Desulfocurvus vexinensis DSM 17965: one gene and its partner. The protein of the gene in region 1 interacts with the protein of each later gene in a pairwise test. Links are inferred from orthologs where the notes say so. Each region holds a gene or a part of one and is shown in the gene's direction. Other genes may lie near its edges.

Region 1 (3,309 bases):
TCGCAGTTGATCATGACGGTGGACGATTCCGCCAGCGTCCGGCAGATGGTGAGCTTCACGCTGAAGAACGCCGGGTACGACGTCATCGAGGCCACGGACGGCAAGGACGCCCTGGCCAAGCTCTCCGGGCCCATCAAGATGGTCATCACCGACCTGAACATGCCCAACATGGACGGCATCACGCTGATCAAGAACATCCGGGCCAACGCGGCCTACAAGTTCATCCCCATCGTCATGCTGACCACCGAGTCGCAGGCCACCAAGAAGCAGGACGGCAAGACCGCCGGGGCCACGGGCTGGATCGTCAAGCCCTTCAAGCCCGATCAGCTGCTGGCCGTGGTCAAGAAGGTGCTGCGCTAGCATTTTTGCGCGCGCCCGGCCCGGGCGCGCCGAGCAGGCAGGGAGGTCCGCCGCATGCCCCAGGACGACATCAACCGCCAGGCGTTCAAGGAGGAGGCCTACGACCTCCTGGGCGAGCTGGAGTCCGCGCTCCTCGAACTGGAGGAGAACCCGCAGGACCAGGAGCTCATCGACCGCGTGTTCCGGGCCATGCACACCGTCAAGGGCTCGGGCGCCATGTTCGGCTTCGACGACATCGCGACCTTCACCCACGACGTGGAGACGGCCTTCGACAAGGTCCGGGGCGGCGAGATCCCCGTGACGCGCGAGCTGCTGGACCTGACGCTTCGCGCGCGCGACCATATCCTGGAGCTTCTGGACGACACCACCGGCACCCGCGCCGGGTCTGCCTCGGCCAAGGAGATCATCGCCGGGCTGCGCAGGCTCTCGGGTGCGCCGTGCGCTGCCGTGGCCGCCCCCGCGGGCGCGGCGCCGCTGCCCGCCGAGCCCGGGGAGCCCACCGATGACACGACCCCCGGCGACGCCGACGCCGTGACCTACCGCATCCGCTTCCGCCCCGGGCGCGACATCCTGCACTGCGGGGCCAGCCCCCTGGCCCTTTTGGCCGAGCTGCGCGAGCTGGGCATGAGCCAGGTGGCGGCGCATATCGGCGAGGTGCCGCCCCTGTCGGAGCTGGACCCCGAGGGCTGCTACGTGTGGTGGGACGTGATCCTGTCCACCGACAAGGGCGAGGACGCCATCCGCGACGTGTTCATCTTCGTTGAGGATGACTGCGAGGTGACCATCCAGGTCATCGACACCCTGGGCGCCCTGGAGGGCGACACGACCTACAAGCGCCTGGGCGAGATTCTGGTTGAGCGCGGCGACATCGCCGCCGACGACCTGCGCCGCGTGCTGGGCGAGCAGCCGCGCCTGGGCGACCTGCTGACCGAGGCCGGGGTCGTCTCGCGCGAGCAGGTGGAGTCGGCCCTGGCCGAGCAGACCGCCGTGCGCCGCATCCGCAAGGACCGCGACGAGCAGGCCACGGCGTCGAGCATCCGCGTGGCCGCCGACAAGCTCGACGACCTGGTGGACCTCGTGGGCGAGCTGGTCATCGTCCAGGCCCAGATTTCTCAGATGGTCAGCACCCGGGGCGACCAGGCGCTGACCGCCCTGGCCGAGGAGCTGGAGCGCCTGTCCGACGAGCTGCGCGACTCGACCCTGTCGGTGCGCATGCTGCCCATCGGCACGACCTTCTCCAAGTTCCGCCGCCTGGTGCGCGACCTGTCCGCCGAGCTGGGCAAGCAGATCGAGCTGAGGACCAAAGGCGCCGAGACCGAGCTGGACAAGACGGTCATCGAACGCCTGAACGACCCGCTGGTGCACCTCTTGCGCAACAGCATCGACCACGGCGTGGAGCCGCCCGACGCGCGCCGCGCTGCGGGCAAGGACCCCTGCGGCGAGATTCTCCTGTCCGCCGAGCATTCCGGCGGCGAGGTGGTCATCACCATCCGCGACGACGGCAAGGGCATGGACCCCGCCGCCCTGCGCGCCAAGGGCGTGGAGCGCGGGCTCATCGCCAAGGACGCCGACCTCTCGGACAAGGAACTGTTCGCCCTGATCTTCGCCCCGGGCTTTTCCACGGCCCACAAGGTCACCAGCGTGTCCGGCCGCGGGGTGGGCATGGACGTGGTCAAGCGCGGCATCGACGCCCTGCGCGGCTCCATCGACGTGGACAGCAAAAAGGGCGAGGGCACGACCATCACCGTGCGCCTGCCGCTGACCCTGGCCATCATCGACGGCCTCCAGGTCCAGGTGCAGGACGAGTTCTACGTGGTGCCCCTGACCCTGGTGGAAGAGTGCGTGGAGCTGATCCAGACCCCCGAGGAGCGCCGCCGCGAGCAGCAGGTGATGAACCTGCGCGGGTCCATCGTGCCCTACCTGCGGCTGCGCGACTGGTTCGACATCCCCGGCGACCCGCCGGAGATCGAGCAGATCGTGGTCACGGGCGTGGAGGGCCAGCGCGTGGGCATCGTGGTCGATCACGTCATCGGCGAGCACCAGACGGTCATCAAGACCCTGGGCCGCGTGTACCGCGACGTGCAGGGCCTTTCGGGCGCGACCATCAAGGGCGACGGCTCCATGGCGCTGATCCTGGACGTGCCCCGGCTGGTGCGCATCGCCGCCGAGGCCCGGGCGTGACGGCGGGGGAAGGGGCCGCGCGCGGCGGCGCGGCCACGCACCGCGAGGCGCCCGAGGCCCCGGGCAGGCCCCGGGCCATGTCCGACAAGGACTTCCAGCGCTTTGCCGAATTCATCGGCAAGGAGTGCGGCATCAAGCTGCCGCCCACCAAGAAGGTCATGCTCGAAGCCCGGCTGCACAAGCGCCTGCGGGCCCTGGGCTTTGCCGACTACGCCCAGTACAGCGAGTTCCTGTTCAGCCCCCAGGGGCTGGAGTCCGAGCTGGGGCACCTCATCGACCAGGTGACCACCAACACCACGGATTTCTTCCGCGAGCCCAGGCATTTCGAGTTCCTGCGCACGCGGGTGCTGCCCGAGTGGCACGCCCGGCACCGGGGCAGGCCGCTGCGCGTGTGGAGCGCGGGCTGCTCCATCGGCGCCGAGCCCTACACCCTGGCCATGGTGCTGTGCGAGTTCCGCGAGGAGCGGCCCGATTTCCGCTTCGAGATCGTGGCCACGGACATCTCGCGCCAGGTGCTGCAAAAGGCCCACGGCGCCGTGTACACCGAGGACCAGGCCCGGGGCGTGCCCGAGGCGCTCATGCGCAAGTATTTCCTGCGCAGCAAGGACCGCACGCGCAGGCTCGTGCGCCTGGTGCCCGAGGTGCGCCGCTGTGTGGAGTTCCGCTGGCTGAACTTCATGGAGGAGTTCGGCTTCCGCGAGCCGCACGACATCATCTTCTGCCGCAACGTCATCATCTACTTCGACAAGCCCACCCAGCACGACCTGC
Region 2 (3,271 bases), on another replicon or contig:
GCTGCTCAAGCAGGGCGTGAGCTTCATGCGTCTGGACAAGGCCAAGATGGGCCGCCTGCGTTTCGAGGAAGTCGTGCAGAAGTTCCCCCAGACCGCCGAAGGCAAGCGCGCCGCCGCCCTGCTCAAGGAACAGAACTAACTGGCCCAGCCGGAGACCAAGGCATGAAGGATTCCAACAAGGGCACCAGCAAGATCGTCTCGCTCAAGTTCCCGCCCGAACGCAGCGGGCGCCCCGTGGTCTGCAACCTGGCCCGGCTGTTCGACCTGACCTTCAACATCCTGCAGGCCAGCATCGGGCCCCGGGCCGAGGGCCATATGACCCTGGAGCTCTCGGGCAGCGAGGACAGCTTCCGCAAGGGCATCGAATACCTGAAGGACCAGGGCATCAAGATCGAACCCACCGCGCAGAAGATCTCGCGCGACGAGGACTCCTGCGTCCACTGCGGGCTGTGCACCGCCCTGTGCCCCACCCAGGCCCTGCACCTGGACCCCGAATCCCGCCAGGTGCTCTTCGACCCCGAGGCCTGCACCGCCTGCGGCATGTGCACGCGCATCTGCCCGGTCCGGGCCATGAGCGTGCAGCTCGACGACAACGGCAACTGACGGGACAGGACCATGGACCAGGGAACCTACGCCAGGGTCGCCACGCGCATGCGGGCCTTCGTGCGCCCGGCGCTCAGCCCGGACACCCTGCCCATGCCCCTGGACAACCCCGCCCTGGACGCGGCCCCGGCGGCCGAAACCCTGGACGGCGCCAACCTCTCCGGCCCCCTGGCGGATTTCCTGCTGGCCATGAGCGCCAAGCTGGACACCGTGGTCAGCCTGCTGTCCCAAAAGCGCCTGGAGGACGATTTCCAGGACGCCGTGGAGGTGCTGGAGATCGGCGCCCAGGGGCTGGAATTCGTGGCCCGGCGGCCCTTCGCCGCGGGCGACGTGCTGGAGTTCGCCCTGGTGCTCAACCAGTATCCCCTGCGGCTGGCCGCCGCCGTGGGCCGCGTGGAGGCGGTGGCCGCCTCCGCCGCCGGACCGAGGCACACCGTGGCCTTCACGCGCATCCGCGAGGCCGACTTCGAGGCCGTGGTCCATTTCGTCATCAACGAAGAGCGCCAGCAGATCCGCGAGACCCGCTGGCCGCGCTAGACTCCGCCCGGGGCGCCCCCGGGAAAGGACCGCCGATGCCCACCACCCCGCCCGCCGAACAGTTGGACAAGCTTGTCGCCCAGGTCACCCAGAGCGTGGTCGAGGGGCTCGACACCGTGCTGGCCGAGGTCATCCAGAAGGAAGTCTCGCAGGTGCTGGCCCGCTCTCTGTCGCGGGCGCTCAAGGAGGGCGAATTCTTCCGCAAGGTCAACGAGGACATGCGCGAAGGGCTGGAGAAGATCTACGGCGAGATCCGCGAGGCGCGCAAGGAGGCCGGGCAGCGCCCCCGGGGCGAAAGCGAGACCGGCGAGCTCATCAGCGAGGCCTCGGACCAGCTCGACGCCATCCTGCGCTCCACCGAGGACGCCACCGTGCGCATCATGGACATCGTGGAGCAGCACCAGGAGATGGTGGCGGCCTCGGGCGAGCTGCTGGCGGCCTTTCGCACCGGCGGCGCCCGCAAGGACGCCGTGGAGGAGCTGATCCGCCTGAACGACGCCCACCAGGCGCACCTGCTGGAAATCATGACCGCCCTGTCCTTCCAGGACCTGACCGGCCAGCGCATCAAGAAGATCATCCAGGCCCTGAAGCGCATCGAGGAGATCGTCTTCAGCGTCTACGTCAGCACGGGGCTCAAGGTCCGCCGCCACGAGCAGGCCCCCGAGCGCGACGCCGTGGAGATCGACCAGGAAGCCGAAAAGACCGTGCAGGCGCTCAAGGGCGGCACGTCGGAGCTCAAGGGCCCCCAGGAGACGTCCAACCAGTCCGACGTGGACGACCTGCTCAAGCAGCTGGGCCTGGAATAGCCCGGGCGCCCCGGTTGCCGCAAACGAAGGGCCGCTCCGCGTTCATCGCGGGGCGGCCCTTCGCTTGCCGGTGCACCGGCCCGGTCACAGCAGCAGCACGTTGGCCAGCCCGAGGAAGAGGAAAAAGCCCGTGGAGTCCGTGATGGTGGTCAGGAAGATGGACGAGGCCTGGGCCGGATCGCGCCCCAGCTCGCGCAGCACCACGGGGATCATGGCCCCGGCCACGTTGCCCACCACCATGTCCAGCCCCAGGGCCAGGGCCATGACCGCAGCCAGGTCGCCATGGTGGGTCAGCACGAAGACCCCGCACAGCACCAGGATGCCGACCATCAGCCCGTTGAGCAGGCCGATCTTGGACTCGCGCAGGACCGCCGTCCAGGCGCGCTTGCGGTCCCAGGTTTCCATGGCCAGCTGGCGGATCATCACCGCCAGGGACTGCTGGCCCGAGTTGCCCGCCTGGTTGGCCACGATGGGCATCAGCGCGGCCAGAATGGCCATCTGGGCGATGGTGCCCTCGAACTGGTGCACCACCCAGGCCGCCACGGCGGAGTTGGCCACGTTGATGACCAGCCACGGCAGGCGCAGCGTCACCGAGCGCAGCCAGGGCGTGTCCACGGTCTCGTTCTGGCCCGCGCCGACCATGCCGAGCATGTCCTCGCTGGCCTCTTCGTGGATGATGTCGATGACGTCGTCGTGGGTGACCACGCCCAGCAGGCGCCCGTCGGCGTCCACCACGGGCAGGGCCAGGAAGTTGTAGTGCGAGATGAGGTGGGCCACCTCTTCTTTGTCGGTGTCGTGGGTGGCGGTGATGAGCTGCTGGTTTTCCAGCATCTCGCGCAGGGGCTTGCCCGGGCGGGCCAGCATCAGGTTGCGCAGCGACACCACGCCCACCAGGTGCTCCTGGTCGTCCACCACATAGGCGTAGTACGGGATTTCCGACTCCTCCGCCGCGCGGCGGATGAGGGCGATGGCCTGGTCCACGGTCAGGTTCTGCTCCAGGACCGTGACCTCGGTGTTCATGACTCCGCCCGCCGTGTCGGAGTCGAAATTCAGGAGCGTTTCGATCTCCTGGGCCTCGTCGGACTCCACGCGCTGGAGCAGGGCCTGCTGGTGGGCGGCGTCCAGGTCCTCGAGCACGTCGGCGGCGTCGTCGGGCGACATTTCCTCGAGGATATCCGCCGCCAGGTCCGGGCTCAGGGCGCGCATGAGCACGGCCCGGTCGTGCTTCTCCATCTCGGCGACGAAATCCGCCGCGTCGGAGGTGTCCAGGCTTTGCAGCACGCTCATCTGCTCCGCCAGGGGCAGGTCTTCGAGCAGGTCGGCGC

Evidence for each region.
Region 2: the proteins of G495_RS0106100 (region 1) and G495_RS0111950 interact in binary tests that used the Escherichia coli proteins (3 or more experiments, as listed by UniProt). The link is inferred for Desulfocurvus vexinensis DSM 17965 from one-to-one orthologs.

The regions. Positions count from the first base shown.
Region 1 is NZ_JAEX01000005.1:136,379-139,687, forward strand. The notes cover bases 43-2,977. They hold G495_RS0106100 (chemotaxis protein CheA), read left to right. Parts: upstream 43-414; coding sequence 415-2,541; downstream 2,542-2,977. Other genes in these bases: G495_RS0106095 (response regulator), read left to right, coding at 43-360; G495_RS17905 (CheR family methyltransferase), read left to right, coding at 2,619-2,977. In the rest of the region: more of G495_RS0106095, read left to right, coding at 1-42; more of G495_RS17905, read left to right, coding at 2,978-3,309. UniProt on the Escherichia coli protein: Involved in the transmission of sensory signals from the chemoreceptors to the flagellar motors. CheA is autophosphorylated; it can transfer its phosphate group to either CheB or CheY.
Region 2 is NZ_JAEX01000019.1:28,997-32,267, reverse strand. The notes cover bases 164-3,060. They hold G495_RS0111950 (protein phosphatase CheZ), read left to right. Parts: upstream 164-1,175; coding sequence 1,176-1,946; downstream 1,947-3,060. Other genes in these bases: mgtE (magnesium transporter), read right to left, coding at 2,031-3,060; G495_RS0111955 (hypothetical protein), read left to right, coding at 616-1,140; G495_RS0111960 (NIL domain-containing protein), read left to right, coding at 164-603. In the rest of the region: tol-pal system protein YbgF, read left to right, coding at 1-139; more of G495_RS0111960, read left to right, coding at 163-163; more of mgtE, read right to left, coding at 3,061-3,271.